Linked DNA regions of Zobellia nedashkovskayae. The protein of the gene in region 1 interacts with the protein of each later gene in a pairwise test. Links are inferred from orthologs where the notes say so. Each region holds a gene or a part of one and is shown in the gene's direction. Other genes may lie near its edges. The genes, in order: IWB64_RS13620 and IWB64_RS16570.

Region 1 (8,049 bases):
GAAGATGGATTTGGCAAATGCCTTAAAATCGACCTTTGAATTGGCTCGTTTTGATGTTGAATTCAGTGGAACTTATCCTGGGTGGACACCAAATGCGGATTCCAAAATACTTAAAGTAGCAGAAGCAAAATATAAAACGCTTTTTGGCGAAAAACCAAAAGTAGCTGCTTGCCATGCCGGATTGGAATGCGGTATTCTAGGTCAAAACTATCCTGAGATGGATATGATTAGTTTTGGACCCACAATTTTAGGAGCCCACTCACCAGACGAACGGGTCAGCATTTCCTCAACACAGAAATTTTGGAAGTTTCTATTGAATATTTTAGAAGACATTCCTAAAAAATAAATCACAAAAAAAAAGGGTTTGCTATAATGGCAAACCCTTTTTTAGATATTTTAAATCCGACTATACTTTCTGCAAAGTCGCCTCTTCTTCTATTTTTGGATTAGCTCCATATTGGTTTTCTCCTTCTTCACTATCAGTACAAGCCAAAATAAAGTTGTAAATAGGCACAAGTAAAAACCATCCACTTTTACCAACATCATGCATTCTTCTTACACCAACGGCAATACCGGGTATTAACACTCCTAGTGAATAAATTAAAGACAAAAAGAGAAGTGCTGGAACATCAACCACAATGGATATAATTTGCAACCCATAAGAAATCAATATATTGAACAAGAAAAACATCCAATATTCTTTTCTTCTGGCACGACCTTCAAAGCCTGCATAGTTCTGTAAAACTTTTAAATACCAATTCATAGGTTTAAGATTTAGGGTTGTTTCAATTTATGAATGGTACAAACGCGCATCTTTACGAAGTATTATGATTTTTTAGATGAACTGCAGGATAAATGAATAAAATAGATTATCGGCAGAATTCCGTTCTATTTCAGGTAGGTTTTAGTTTTTCTGTTTAATTTCAGCTCGGACCATTTGTCCTGACGGAGTAATCTCACTTAAAGGCCACCCTCCCAAACCGCTTGCGCCGGGTTTAAGAGCGGCCGAGTTCTCTTCTTTATCCGCAACGGACCAATTGCACCATGAAATAGCGTTGGCATCTAAAAACGCCCACCACTCCTCCACCGAAACAATATCTATAAAACCGTCACCCGTATATTCCGTTACACCGTATTCGGTTACAAACAAAGGCACATCATTGTCTAATGCTGTTTGTGCATCAGTACGTAAATCTTCTTTGTGGGTTGATGCATAATAATGTAATGTGTACATAATATTGGAATCAGCTAACTTATTCCCTATAACTTCAGATACGCCTTGAGACCAATTACGGGTACCACACACCACTATATTATCAGAGTCGTATTTTCTTATTTCAGCCACAACTGCTTCGTGATAGGGTTTTAAGACAGCTTCCCATGAAACATCTAATGGCTCATTATACGTTTCATAAATTATATTGGGATAGTCTCCATATTTCTCAGCGACTTCGGCAAAAAACGATTTAGCGTCCTCTACATGGTCTTCCGCATGATGACTATGCCAATCTACCAAAACATAAATACCTTCTTCAATTGCAGCATCTATCACTTCAAACACCTTCGCTTTTTCAATAACTGCATTGGTAAGGTATCCTCCATCATCCTCAACACCCATTGAAGCACGAATAACCGTTATATTCCAATCGTCCTTTAACCATTTTACGGTTTCTTTGGTGTAGAATTCGCCCATCCACTGGCTCCAGAATAAAGACATTCCTCGCAATTGTACAGGGTCTCCATTTTCATCAACCATATTTTTTCCATCAACGCGCAACTGTCCGTATTCTTCCACTGCTGTATTAATTATTGATTCAGGAGCCTCACTTTCTTCCTTTTCTTCCTTTTGAGCTTCTAAGGTTTCCTCTGTCTCAAGAACAGCTTCCGCTTTTGAACTACATCCCAGAAAAACAATAAAAACGAATGTAAAAACAAACTTAAGTAGTTTCATATTTCTATATTTTTGAATTATTTTTCAGCCTTTATCCAGTTCTTTCGGTAATAATTGCCCATCCAATTTTCTCAATATAATCATATATTTTTAAAACTATTGGGCATAAAAAAACCCGCAATAAGCGGGTTTATATTTTACAAGTTGGTTTTTTACTCGACCTCTCCAGTTATTTCAAGATCAAATACTAAATCTGCACTAGGTGGTATTGGACCAGTACCTTGAGGACCGTAACCTAAATGCGAAGGAATAAAAATTCTAGCTTTATCCCCGATTTTCATATTCAAAAGACCTTCTTTAAAACCAGCAATTAAACTAGCATCTGGGCTGTAAATCATTGGAATAGGCTCATAACCGCCACCTTGCTTTCTTCTCTCATCAAATTTGTTGTATTTAGTAGCAATATCTTCATAGTTACTATCAAATAAAGTTCCATCTTCTAAATATCCCGCATAGTAAACAAGTACTTGACCACCAATAGTCGGCTTTTCTCCGCCACCTTCTTTCAATGTTAATATTTTAAGACCACTAGGTAATTCTTTAGCTTTTCCCTTTTCACCTTCAAGTGCTGCAACAAAATCGGTTTTCATCTTTTCAAATGCCGCTATTTTTGCTTCTTCCTCAGCAAAATAATCGGTCATAACCTGTACAGCATCAAATTTCTTAGCTGCTTTGCCATTACGAACAATCTCAACACTGTTCATAACAACATCTACTAAAGGTTTGTCCTGTGAGGCTGCATCTTTAGAAGTCTCTGTAGTTGCTATGGAATCAACAACACCTATACCTTCTACTACGTGACCAAATACCGTATGCCTCCCATTTAAAAACGGGGTTTCTTTATGCGTGATAAAGAATTGACTTCCGTTAGTAGCAACTCCAGAATTGGCCATAGATACGATTCCTTTTTTATCATGTACTAAAGAATCATTAAACTCATCCTTAAATTTATATCCTGGGTTTCCCGCACCTGTACCTGTTGGATCTCCTCCTTGAATCATAAAATCTTTAATAACCCTATGAAAAATAAGACCATCATAAAATTTCTTTTCTTTTAGGCTATCAGTAACAAACGGACTGTCGCCTTCCGCCAATGAAATAAAGTTTGCCACCGTAACAGGTGTTTTCTCATATTCCAACTTTATAATAATATCCCCTTTACTAGTATGGATATCTGCAAAAAGACCATCTCCTAACTCAGAATACTGACTTTTACAACTGGCTAGCAAAACCACTAGGGTAATTACGTAATAGATTTTTTTCATGTCTTAAACCTTTGTTTATATTTTACTTTTATTAATTATTAGATAAGCTCTACTCTACTAATTCTTGATTTTTTTCAATTTTAAACACCGATAAAGTAACCTTAAACGGTACATTTATTCCAATCTTATCATTATCGCCATGATAGCCATACCCCAAAGAAGAAGGAAACAGAAAAGTGCCTGTCTCACCTTCTTTTAACATTTTTACACTATTTCTCAAACCAGGAAATAAATCCTGTTTATCTACCTTATAAGTTAGTGTACCAATATCATCCATACTGTAAATAGTATCGTTCTTTAGGCTGATAATATTATAACTCATTATAACCAAATCATCTGGCTGTGCCGTATAGTCTGCCGACTCATTCTTAACATTATAGAAGAACCAAGACCCACTGGCGGAATGCGTATACTCATGCACCGTATCTTTGGCCATCAAGTCTTGCAATAATTTCTCTTCTTTAGCCAAAAGCTCTTTGCTCCGTTTTACCGATTGCTTAAAAAAGCTTCCTGATTTTACTTCAACGGGCCTTCTTGGTTCCGGTCCCCCACAACTAACTAGGGTTATTAAAAAAATAAGACTTAAGATTCTCATGCCTGTAATTGGTCTTGATGATTTTCTAAAAGTGATTCAAAATAAACAGCGGTTTCCTTGAGTGATCTATCGCTTTTTCCTCCCGCAGCATTATTATGACCGCCTCCTTCAAAATAGGTTCTTGCAAATTCGTTTACGTTGAAATCGCCTATGGATCTAAAAGAAATTTTTATAATCCCTTCTTCTTTATTCTCTATAAAAATAACGGCAAAGATAATACCTTCAAGGGTAAGTCCGTAATTAACGAAACCTTCCGTATCTCCTTTTTGATACTTATACATATCAAGCTCATCCTGACTTAACGTAATATAAGCTGTCCTGTATTTATCGTGAATAACCATATTCTTAAGGGCACAACCCAAAAGATGCAACCTTCCTGGCGTATTCGTATCATAAATTTTATGATGAATCTGTGTGTTTTCAGCACCTTTGTCAATTAAATCAGCAATAATACGATGCGTTCTACCCGTAGTGGATCTAAACTTAAAAGAGCCCGTATCTGTCATGATTCCAGTATAAAGGCAATCCGCCATTTCTGACGTTATTTTATCTACATCTCCCAAAAACTCAATGAAGTTGTATACCATTTCGCAGGTAGAACTCATTAACACATCTGAGTACATAATCTCTGCGTAGTCCGACGGTGCTTGATGATGGTCAATCATAACAAAAGGCACTGTCAAGTCCTCCAAAACAGATTGCATCTGCCCTATTCTACCCAAATGATTGAAGTCTAAAGTAAAAACTACCGTAGCTTCAGCTATTTTTTCTTTAGCTTGACTATTATGCTTTTCAAAATTTAAGATGTTCTCGTTTCCGGGCATCCATTTTAAAAACTTAGGATAGTCATTAGGTGCTACAACTACAGCTTCTTGCCCTCTATTAATAAGGTAATGACAAAGTGCCAAAGTTGAACCAATGGCATCGCCATCAGGGTTTTTATGCGGTACAATTACAATTTTTTGCGGTTGGGAAAGTAGTTGCTGAACCGCTTTTATAGACTCCAAATTCATGCGTGCAAAGATACAATTTAATAACGTAGTCTTTTAAGGCAAAGTCTTATTTTTGTAGTAAGATTTTAAAACCAATATATGTTTAATAAGTATATCACCATTTGTTTATTATGTATAGCTACGGCCTGTAAGACGCAAAACCAAGTAGAAGGGACTACAAATGACAAGATGATCGCCACGACCCCTAAAGCCGATTTTACCTTGGCATTTGGCTCTTGCAATAAGCAAAATGAAACCAATTTACTTTGGGACGATATTCTTAATACAAAACCGGATGTTTGGGTTTGGGGCGGTGATAATATTTATGCCGATACTGACAATATGAAACGCCTGCATACTATGTATGCCAAACAAAATGCCGTTGAAGGATACCAAAAACTTAAAAGTGAAGTACCCGTAATTGGTACTTGGGATGATCACGACTACGGACTGAACGATGGCGGTGTTGATTTTGACAAAAAGAAGGAAAGTCAGCAAGAGTTTTTAGATTTTATGGATGTAGGCAAAAATGACCCGCGAAGAACTCAAGAAGGTGTATACGCTGCGCATACGTACAATACACCGAAAGGAAGTATAAAAATATTGGTACTGGACACTCGGTATTTTAGAACTGACCTTACTATAGATACGGAAACTAAAAAACGTACCATACCTAACGACTATGGTGTGGGTACTATTCTTGGTACAACGCAATGGAATTGGCTAACCGAAGAACTCAAAAATTCAACAGCCGATTTTAATATCTTGGTAAGCAGTATTCAAATACTATCTAATGAACATGGGTTTGAGACCTGGGGCAACTTCCCGCATGAAGTAGATAAACTGGAGAAACTAATTGTTGATTCCAAAGCAAAAGGTGTTATTGTTCTCTCTGGAGACCGTCATATCTCTGAGTTCTCTAAGACCGAAATAGCTGGAGTAGATTACCCTTTAGTAGATTTTACAAGCAGTGGCCTTACACATACCTACACGAAATTCAATGGCGAGCCCAATCCGTTCAGGGTGGGCGACGTTGTTTTTACTAAAAGTTTTGGACTAATTAAATTCAATTTTAAAACTAAAGAAGCGCAAATGCAAATGATCGGAAACAACTTAAAAGTGATGGGTGAATTACATCAAACCTATTAAAAGTTGCCGATTGTTGAATAAAGCGTATTTTTGCAAAAAATTATTACAATGACTACGAACAGAACATTTACGATGATCAAACCCGATGCGGTTGAAAACGGACACATTGGTGGCATTCTGGAAAAAATAACTTCCGCAGGCTTCAAGATCGTCGCCATGAAATATACACAACTTAGCACAAGAGATGCGCAAGAGTTCTATGCCGTTCATAATGAACGTCCGTTTTACGGAGAATTGGTAGAATTCATGAGCCGTGGCCCTATTGTTGCCGCTATCTTGGAAAAAGACAATGCTGTTGATGATTTTCGCGCATTGATTGGAGCAACTAATCCTGCTGAAGCAGCTGAAGGTACTATTAGAAAATTATTTGCTTCAAATATCGCCGAAAATGCGGTACATGGATCAGATAGTGATGAGAATGCAGCTATTGAAGGTGCTTTCCATTTTTCTGGAAGAGAGATTTACTAAGATAGTATACTTTTATAAAAAGCCCGTAAACTTCAAATATTTGAAGTTTACGGGCTTTTATCTTAATACCAGTTTTTGCACCAATTCCTTGCCCAAATCTTCATTGAGCATCTTTACTATTTTTGATTTCCCCAAGCTTAATTCTTCACGAAGTACGGAAGATGATAAAGCTACAAAAAGCGTATCTCCCCTAAGCTCAATATCTGTTGTATAATTATTGACGCCGTTACCCATTAGATTACGCCATGCTTCACGCGCATCTACCTTATCCATACCTTTCTGAAGCCTATTTTCCTTTATGAATTCATTCAGGGCTTGGCTCATATTCAAATTCTCATTTCTTCTCTTCGCCATCTTTTTGGATTGAAATAGGTTCAAATCTTTTGTAATCGTAACGAATTCCTTCTTCGTTCAACACAGAGAAAGTAGTATCATCTAATTCCACTAACTTCTCAGACCATTCACTAAGCTCCGTTTTATAGTTAATTGAAAAATCGTTCTCTTTTCCAACAATTACAAATGCTTCTGCATCATCTGAGGTTCTATAAGTCCCATCCAGCCTAGGCTGCATTTTTTTACGGTATCCCTCATCTCCATCCATAGAAATATAATCTATGCTAGTATTCACTTTATATTCTTTAATATTTCCGTCAGGAAAGGTTACTTGCGTAATTTCCCAATATCCATCAAGTTTATTTAAATCCTCTTTTGAAATACCAGAAGAGCATGCCAAAAACAAACCTATGAACCCCATTAAAAATATCTTCTTCATCATTTTTAAAAATCTATTCCTATAATTTAAACAATTTATACGTTTGGTGTATTTGTTTTACCACTTCTTCTGTGCGTTCTGCATGGGTATCGCTAATAAAAATTTGACCAAAATTTTCATTGTTCACCAAAGCTACGATATGTGCCACCCGATGTTCATCTAATTTATCAAAAATATCATCCAGCAATAAAATAGGTGTTGTTTTAGATCGAGCTTTTATAAACTGAAACTGGGCGAATTTTAAAGCAATAAGAAACGATTTCTGCTGCCCCTGACTACCAAATTTTTTAATAGGATGACCTGAAATTTCAAAACCTAAATCATCTTTATGAACCCCAACCGAGGTATATTGCAAGGCTCTATCTTTTTCAATGGACCTCTCTAAAAGAGTTAATAAATCGTCATTAAGCAACTTACTGTCATAACTTAACGAAACTTCTTCCCGTCCTCCGGATATAGCTATGTATTGCTCTTTGAAAATAGGAATAAAAGTCTCTAAAAAAGCTAATCGCTTATCAAAAATTTTGGTTCCATAATCATTTAATTGTTCGTTATAAACCGCTAGGGTGTCTTTATTGAACGTATGGTTAATCGCAAAATATTTTAAAAGGGAATTTCTCTGCGCCAGTACCTTATTGTATTTTATAAGGTCTTGCAGATAGCTTTTATCAGATTGAGAAATAACTCCGTCTATAAACTTTCTTCTTGTGTCGCTGCCCTCTATGATAAGGTCACGATCTGCAGGAGAAATTATCACCAAAGGCAACAAACCTATATGATCAGACAACCGATCGTAGGCTTTACCGTTACGCTTAATGATTTTTTTTGCACCACGTTTTAAGCTACAAACTATCCTT
Region 2 (7,926 bases), 740 kb from region 1 along the record:
GCCAAAACATTATTCACATAGTTCTTGACCAATACCGGCATGAATAATCGTAATACAATTAGGAACACTATAATACCTAGCGGAATTATGTATCGCTTTTTTTTATATCCCCTTTTTCTTATTTCCTTTGACATACGTTTTGAATTGGTTGTAAAAATCTATGATTTAGCTCATTTAGGTTTGTTCATATACATAAAAGGCTATCTCATAAGAACATAGCTTTAGTATGAGGATTTAAATAATGAGTGGTGGAATGTACTAGCTTTCGCAGAGGTATGAATATTTATAAAGATAAAAAGGGTTAGATAGCTCTTCTTTCTAAATAAAACAGTTTAGCTTAAAAACTTGGATTTGAGCTCAGGTGTAGGAATCATACATTGCTCTTTTTTGCCCCACCATTTGTAACGATTACGCGCAATTAAATCGTATACGATATCACGAATATTAACGGGAATCCAATGTAGTATTGATGAAATTGTTTTATACCCTTTCAATTGTTTTCCTATTTCTAGCGCGGCATCAGATTTAATGTAATAAGCAACACCATGTTCTATTAAAATTATGGAATCGATACTTGAAGAGTCAATATTCCGCTGTGAAATCAGCTTCTTTCCTAAATCGCTTTGAAGTGGAGCATATCGGAAAACATCGTTTTTATCATGTTTAATGATAAACTGAATAGCACCGTTGCACAGGTTGCAAACACCGTCAAAAAGAATAATTTGTTTTGAATTTTCCACGGTGTAAAGTTAATGCTGTATTTATTGAAGACCTAAATTTTATTAGAGATTTACGAGAGGCCTAAAAAGGTTAAGTGTTTATATATCCAAGAAAAACAATCCTTTTATCGCTATTGATAGAGATAATTTTCTTGGGATACTTACTTCTTAACCCGCTCCACAAGCTCCAATTGGTCAACGCTAACATTGGTGGTGAAGATGCCGTAGTTCACTATTGCCTTTTTCTTTTCAAGCTTATCTATTGTACCAACCGCTTTACCGTCTTGCATACGGACGCGATCTCCTAGTTGAAAAATAGGCCGTGGCTTATTCTTCTCTTTAATAACCGCTTTTTTCTTTTCGACTATCTTTTTCTCCCGAATTACTTTTACCTCTTTTTGAACTTCCTCTTTTACTTGCGCCTTTTTGGTGCGTTCTACCTTAGCTTCTTTGGCCGTTTTCTTTTTACGCTTGCTGTTTTCCGTTTCTACGATCCGTAATAGCTCAGAAACAAGCGGTCGTTTCTTGTTATCTATAAAATAACGGTCTGCAGCCTTGTCAATCTTATTTCCTAGCTGCACCATGCGCTGGTCATGGTCGTACAATTCTTGATAGTCCTCTAGTTTGCTCTTTACTTTGGCGTTCAATTTCTCCAGTCGCATAGCCTCTTCTCGTGCTTTGGACTCTTCCTCTTGAAGTCTAGTGCCTGTTTGCGCCATTTTACTGCGCTCTTTCTGAAGTTTGGCTATGGTAGCGTCAAAACGGACTTTGCCCCGCTCCACCTTTTTCTTTGCTTTGTTAATTAAACTGTAGGGGATACCGTTCTTTTGGGCAACCTCAAAAGTAAACGAACTACCAGCTTCTCCTAGGACCAATTGAAATGTAGGTTCTAGTGTTTTGCTGTTAAAAACCATGTTCGCATTAGTCGTATGTGGTAACTCGTCCGCCAAGGCTTTTAAATTGGCATAATGTGTTGTGATAACGCCATACGCTCCTCGTTCATAGAAAATCTCTAAGAAAGCCTCTGCTAGGGCACCACCTAGTTCAGGGTCACTTCCTGTTCCGAATTCATCAATAAGAAAGAGCGTTTCGTTATCGCAAATCCGTAAAAAGTTCTTCATATTCTTTAAACGATAGCTGTAGGTACTTAGGTGATTTTCTATAGATTGATTGTCACCAATATCTGTCAATATGGTACTAAAAAAACAAACGGAACTCCTTTCATGAACGGGAATTAGAAGCCCTGATTGAAGCATTACTTGAAGTAGTCCAATTGTTTTTAAGGTGATACTTTTACCTCCGGCATTAGGTCCGCTGATAACTATAATCCTATTTTCAGAATGCAGCTCTATAGTCTGTGGGTAGGTTTCTGTACGCTGTAATTTGTTACTTAAATACAACAATGGGTGAAAAGCATTTCGTAAATAGAGTCGCTTTTCATCATTTATTTTAGGTAGTAAAGAGTTCGTGTCCCTAGCATAAGAAGCCTTAGCGGCCGTAATGTCCATATGCGCAAGGAAGTCTTGATATTCGGCTAATAACCAAGCAAAAGGGCGTATTTGGTCCGTAAGCTCGTTCAGAATACGCTGAATCTCTTCCTTTTCATCATACTCAAGATTATTTAGTTCCCGACTATATTTTAAAGTAGCTTCTGGTTCAATATAAACAATGCTTCCTGTTTTGGAAGTACCCATTACCGTACCCTTTATTTTTCTACGGTACATGGCTTTGACCGCCAAAACCCTACGGTTTTCGACGACTGACTCCCGTATATCATCTAAATAATCAGAACCGTGGTAGGTATTTAAAGCCGAAGCAAAACTCTGGCCAATTTTCCCTTTCACTTGGTTCATTTGGCGACGTACATCAAAAAGCTTGTTCGAAGCTCGGTCCTTAACTTCTCCAAAACGGTCAATAACTACATCAATTTCTTTCGGAATATCTGTGTTCAACTCAACTTTATTGGAAACCTCAAAGAGTAAGGGGTAGTATTCTTTAAACTTTTTAAGAAATTTTTTATGTGCGGTCACCGTCGTACAAATGGTTCCGATTTTTTTAAAACTAGAAACCTCCAGAGTCGTGTTTTCTATTCTAAGCAGTTGAAGCTCTTTGTTTATGGCGTCAAAACCATGAGGAGGTATTCGGTTTTCACTAATAAAAGAGGACAGATACTCTGCTGTTTGCCCTAAAACCTCAACCAACGCTTCCTTGTCGTCTATTGGAGCGATTTCCAAAGCACGCTCTTTACCTAATTCGGTAGAGCAGCGAGCTGAAACTTGCTTTAAAACTGTAGGGAATTCAAGGTCTTGAACTGTCTTGGAGTGAATATTTGCCATTCTTATTTAATTGCGACGGCAAAGGTAGGCATTGGTAGCGAGATTTAAAATCCATTGAACAGACAAGAAAATCAGGCTATTACTCAATACGTCTTGCTTGTGTGGTAAACGAAAGACCTTGCTGAGACATGGTGGAGTTCATTATTCCTTCAAATAATGGTTCTGGACAACCTTTTGGCACCTTCCATTCAATTAAGAAATTAGAACCTGTTCCACCTTCAATGTCAACCTCATCAATAATTATTTCAGTGGTTTCCATTGGGGCTAAATAAATGGGGTGGTCAAAATAAGTACGTACCGGTTTACCGTGAGTATCAAAATATTCTGCTTTTGTCAAGTATACGGTATCTTTATCACTTGTGTTTCTTAAACTAGCCATAGCAGTTAGGTTGTGCGTTTTATGCTCCGTCATGCTGTAAATTTGAGAATATATGGATAAATAGGATTTACCATACTCTAGCGAATCTTTACTGCTGATGTCAATCTTTCGTTTAGACCAATTTTCAGGATTTATAGAACTGACTTCTTTTTTTTCTTGAATACAGCTATAGAGTAACGACACCATCAATAGGGATAAAACACACTTTTTCATTTTTCTCGATATTTAAAGCAGACTTTTCTTAGCCAATACACTGTAAATTTTAGGTAATTTTGAAATCGATGGAAAAATAGCTTCTCTAAAGAAGGTTTTCTTTGGATGGAACATCGATTATTTGCAATTACCCTTGCTATACAAAAATGAGCATAAAATATGACAGTACAAATACATGAAAGCTGGTTAAAGCAACTTTCTGAAGAATTTGAACAACCTTATTTTCAGGAACTGGTTGAATTCGTTAAAAAAGAATACGCTCAGCATACTTGTTACCCTAGAAAAAAGGACATATTTGCGGCCTTTGACCATAGTCCTTTTGATAAAACAAAAGTAGTTATTATTGGACAGGACCCGTATCATGGACCTAATCAGGCCAATGGACTCTGTTTCTCTGTAAAAGACGGAATTCCGCACCCACCTTCATTGAGAAATATATTTAAAGAGATTGAAACTGATCTAGGGAGGCCTTATCCAGAAAGCGGAAACCTAGAATGTTGGGCCGATCAAGGGGTACTTCTTATAAATGCAACGCTTACCGTTCGTGCTCATGAAGCTGGAAGTCACCAGAAAAAGGGGTGGGAGACTTTTACGGATGCGGTAATAAAAAAGCTATCCGATGAAAAAGAGGACCTCGTTTTTCTACTTTGGGGCGGATTTGCCAAAAAAAAAGCTAAACTTATAGACAAGAGCAAACATCATATTTTGACTACAGGCCACCCTTCTCCTCTAAGTGCTAACCGCGGTTACTGGTTCGGAAACAAGCATTTTAGCCAGGTTAATGATATTTTAAAGAGTAAAGGACAACAGCCTATTGATTGGTAGCCTGACTTTACGTACCAAAATCTCTATTTTAGGAGCGTAAGAGGTCTGTGTATAAGTAAGCTTACTAAAAATACGATTACGAATAGAAATGGTGATATTTTTACTGGTTTAACTTTATTTTAAATAGGAATAAATTAAACTTTAGTTTCCCTGTTTTTTTAAGCCACAAGTCTAATTCTTGATATTAGAATGCTAACCGTAAAAATTTCATCACAGTTTTTTAAAGTTCACTTTTTTTTCAATATTAATTTTTAGAAAAATATTAAAATGATAAATAGAGTTTATAAAAAGTTTCTATTGCTTTGGAAATAGGCGGTTTATGACTTTTTGCAAAAAAATTAAGAAATAAACAATAAATCTCTTAAGGGTTAAGTTATTTAGTTAAAATTTCTTTAATTTTAGCAAACAATATGTTTAAACACTATTAAGACCATTAACCAACAAAAAAAAGCCATGAGAAATTTAGAGAGATTGAATTCTATATTACTGATAGATGATGATGAGATAAACAACATTTTACATTCAGTTTTTATTAACAAACTAGACTTAGATTTGCAAGTTAATACGGTGCTAAATGGTCAAGAAGGTATTGATTTTATCATGGGTAAAGATTTAGAATTGCCTTGTATGGTAATGCTTGATTTAAAAATGCCAATTATGGACGGATGGGAGTTCATGAAAGCATATGAAGAATCGGTTCCAAAAGAATTGAAGGAGCAAATAACCATAGTACTAGTAACTACAAGTGATAACGAAGAAGATAAAGATAGAGCTGAAGTCAATGAATTTATTGACGATTTTTCTCAAAAACCTTTATCTGACGATACTTTTAGGCATTTGATTCAAAGTCATTTCAACTTAGCTGCTATTTAAATCAATTTAAAATTTGGGATAGGGGAATAGATTTATTAATTAACTCTAATTCCCTTAAAGTATCCTGAACTTTAGTCAGCGTAGCTTCCGGAATTTGCTTCTGGCTCCATTGTGTTATTTTTAGCCATTCTTTAATATCTTCTAATTGTTGGCTGTACCTATTGGCCAAACTACGGTCTATACTGGGTATTTGTTTAAATTCGGAGGTGTAATTATTGATGACCTCTAAAATATGGTTTATGGTGCTTTTTTCTTCATCAATGAATTTTTGAGTAGCAGCAACTACAAAACAGGGCCAAGGGGTAGGGCAGTCTCCCAAACGCCGGAAAATACCTTTATCTACTAAGGGCTTCGTTGTAAAATACTCCCACATAAAATAGTCGGCTGTGCCTTCCGTCAAAGCTGTAACCGCACCATCTAGGTTATTTATGATTTCAAACTGAAGTGAGTCGGTCGCCCATCCTTCATTCTGGGCGTTTACAAAGGCCATCAGGTGACTTCCGCTACCTAATCGGCTAATTGCCGCTTTAGAACCTTTTAGATCGGCTATGGAGTTGAATTCGCTTTTGGCGCCTACATGAATTCCCCATTGTAATGGTGTTGAAATATATTCTTGAACAATTTTAGCAGCATTCCCTTCAGTAATACTTTTAACAAGACCTTCGGTTAGGATAATAGCTAAATCTGTTTCTTCGTCCTGAAGCATTTGACACATTCTACCCGTTCCTTCCGGAACTTCTGTCCACTGCAAATCAATACCTCTTTCTTCAAAAGCACCTTCCTCAATAGCCATGTGCCAAGGGAGATTGAAATGTTCGGGAACGCCAATTATTCTAACTTTTTTCATAATTTTTTTTTCAATAGGGAACTCCGGTAAATTTAAGAAACTTGTCTCTCTTTACCTGGGTACCATGAGGTCTTTCTGTTGCTAAATTTTATTTATTTTAGGAAAGAACATTTTCATCTTTCGCCTTCAAATATTCATAAATAGCATATTGCGAGCGAATGGGATTTTCTTGTTGTAGGTCGATCAATGTATTCGAGTCATCTGAATCCTGTACACGGGCTTTTGCCGAATCGTTTAATTGTAGTTTAAGAATATCGTTTAACTCATTAAATATATCCGAGTCTAAAATTGGTGTCAAGACTTCAATTCGCCTATCTAGGTTTCGCGTCATCCAATCTGCAGAACCTATGTACATTTTCTCATCACCATTATTATGAAATAAATATATGCGGCCATGTTCCAAATAGCGATCAACGATACTTGTAATCAGTATAGGTTCACTGGCCGAAGGAAGCTCACTGGCAGGCTTGGGTATGAGGCAGGAGAAACCACGAACGATTAGACGCACATGAACACCAGCTTCGCTAGCCCGGTACAAAGCATCGATCATGGTCTTGTCTTCCAAACTGTTCATCTTTGCTGTAACCTTCGCTGGAAGGCCTTTTTTACTATTTTTTATTTCATTTTCAATAGATTGCAGGAACACATTCCTAGTATTGAAAGGTGAAACTAAAAGCCGTTTTAACTTAGGTATAATTAAATGACGTTCTAATGTTGAAAACACTTGGTGTAAATCTGCAGTAACCTGAGGATTAGCGGTAAACAGTCCGTGGTCGCAATAAATACTTGAAGTTTTTGCATTGAAATTGCCAGTGCCTATATAAGCGTATCGTTTTAAGGAATCAGCTTCGGTACGTTCTATTAAAGCGATTTTAGAATGGACTTTAATATTAGGGATACTAAAGAATACTTTGGCTCCTTTATCTTGAAATATGTTACCCCATTCAATATTGTTCTTCTCATCAAAACGAGCTTTGGCTTCCACAAAAATGGTCACCTTTTTGCCGTTCTCCAGTGCTAAAAGCAAAGCGTCTGTAAGTACCGATGCTTTTGCAATACGATACAATGAGATTTTAATGTGCCTTACCTTATCATCTTTTGCTGCTGCAACGATAAAATTTTCTACCGCATCAAAACTCTGATAGGGAAAATGAACTAGCTGGTCCTTTTCTCTTATGGAAGCAAAAAAGTCTTTTGTTCTCGATAAAATAGGGTGAGGCAAAGGAACTTGAATTTTATATGTTAAGTCCGGATTGTCAGTAGGGTTGTCAAAACCGAAAAAGTCTGAAAGATTATGGTAGCGTCCTCCTGGAAAAAGGTCGATATTACCAATATCCAATGTTTTTCTAATAATCTCTTTATAGGATTCCGGCATATTAGCATCATATAGTAGCCGTGTAGGCTGGCCTGACTTCCGTTGATGCAATGCATCATAAATCTGATCAGCTAACGGTGTGTCCCCAAAATCGTCTTCTAGATACAACTCAGCATCCCTAGAGAGCTTTATGGAGTAACTACCTTCAATAGCTCCTTCTGGTAATAATTGATTCAGGTGCATTTTTACCACATCATCTAAAAAGATAAACGAATGGCCATTCCCGGGAATTTGAACGAAACGGTTATGTAGGTCTGTAGGTATTTTAACGAAGTGATATGTATCATTAGCTTGTGCTACGAAAAGATACAAACCACCGTCAGATAATTTAGGGTTCTCATCCGTCGTCAAAACTTCAC

What was found.
Region 2: the proteins of IWB64_RS13620 (region 1) and IWB64_RS16570 interact in binary tests that used the Escherichia coli proteins (3 or more experiments, as listed by UniProt). The link is inferred for Zobellia nedashkovskayae from one-to-one orthologs.

Annotation. Positions count from the first base shown.
Region 1 is NZ_JADDXR010000002.1:3,299,766-3,307,814, reverse strand. Bases 4,840-7,710 are described here. They hold IWB64_RS13620 (nucleoside-diphosphate kinase), read left to right. Parts: upstream 4,840-6,000; coding sequence 6,001-6,420; downstream 6,421-7,710. Other genes in these bases: recF (DNA replication/repair protein RecF), read right to left, coding at 7,212-7,710; IWB64_RS13610 (hypothetical protein), read right to left, coding at 6,755-7,195; IWB64_RS13615 (DUF721 domain-containing protein), read right to left, coding at 6,478-6,774; IWB64_RS13625 (alkaline phosphatase D family protein), read left to right, coding at 4,903-5,952. In the rest of the region: IWB64_RS13655 (aminoacyl-histidine dipeptidase), read left to right, coding at 1-346; IWB64_RS13650 (DUF805 domain-containing protein), read right to left, coding at 407-763; IWB64_RS13645 (glycoside hydrolase family 5 protein), read right to left, coding at 905-1,951; IWB64_RS13640 (peptidylprolyl isomerase), read right to left, coding at 2,104-3,216; gliding motility-associated peptidyl-prolyl isomerase GldI, read right to left, coding at 3,266-3,811; IWB64_RS13630 (DHH family phosphoesterase), read right to left, coding at 3,808-4,824; more of recF, read right to left, coding at 7,711-8,049. UniProt on the Escherichia coli protein: Major role in the synthesis of nucleoside triphosphates other than ATP. The ATP gamma phosphate is transferred to the NDP beta phosphate via a ping-pong mechanism, using a phosphorylated active-site intermediate.
Region 2 is NZ_JADDXR010000002.1:4,038,671-4,046,596, reverse strand. What follows is about bases 2,892-5,639. They hold IWB64_RS16570 (uracil-DNA glycosylase), read left to right. Parts: upstream 2,892-3,806; coding sequence 3,807-4,472; downstream 4,473-5,639. Other genes in these bases: IWB64_RS16560 (substrate-binding domain-containing protein), read right to left, coding at 5,347-5,639; IWB64_RS16565 (response regulator), read left to right, coding at 4,926-5,345; IWB64_RS16575 (DUF3124 domain-containing protein), read right to left, coding at 3,135-3,647; IWB64_RS16580 (endonuclease MutS2), read right to left, coding at 2,892-3,055. Outside these bases: IWB64_RS16590 (DUF748 domain-containing protein), read right to left, coding at 1-134; IWB64_RS16585 (thiol-disulfide oxidoreductase DCC family protein), read right to left, coding at 333-740; more of IWB64_RS16580, read right to left, coding at 881-2,891; more of IWB64_RS16560, read right to left, coding at 5,640-6,192; ppk1 (polyphosphate kinase 1), read right to left, coding at 6,290-7,926. UniProt on the Escherichia coli protein: Excises uracil residues from the DNA which can arise as a result of misincorporation of dUMP residues by DNA polymerase or due to deamination of cytosine.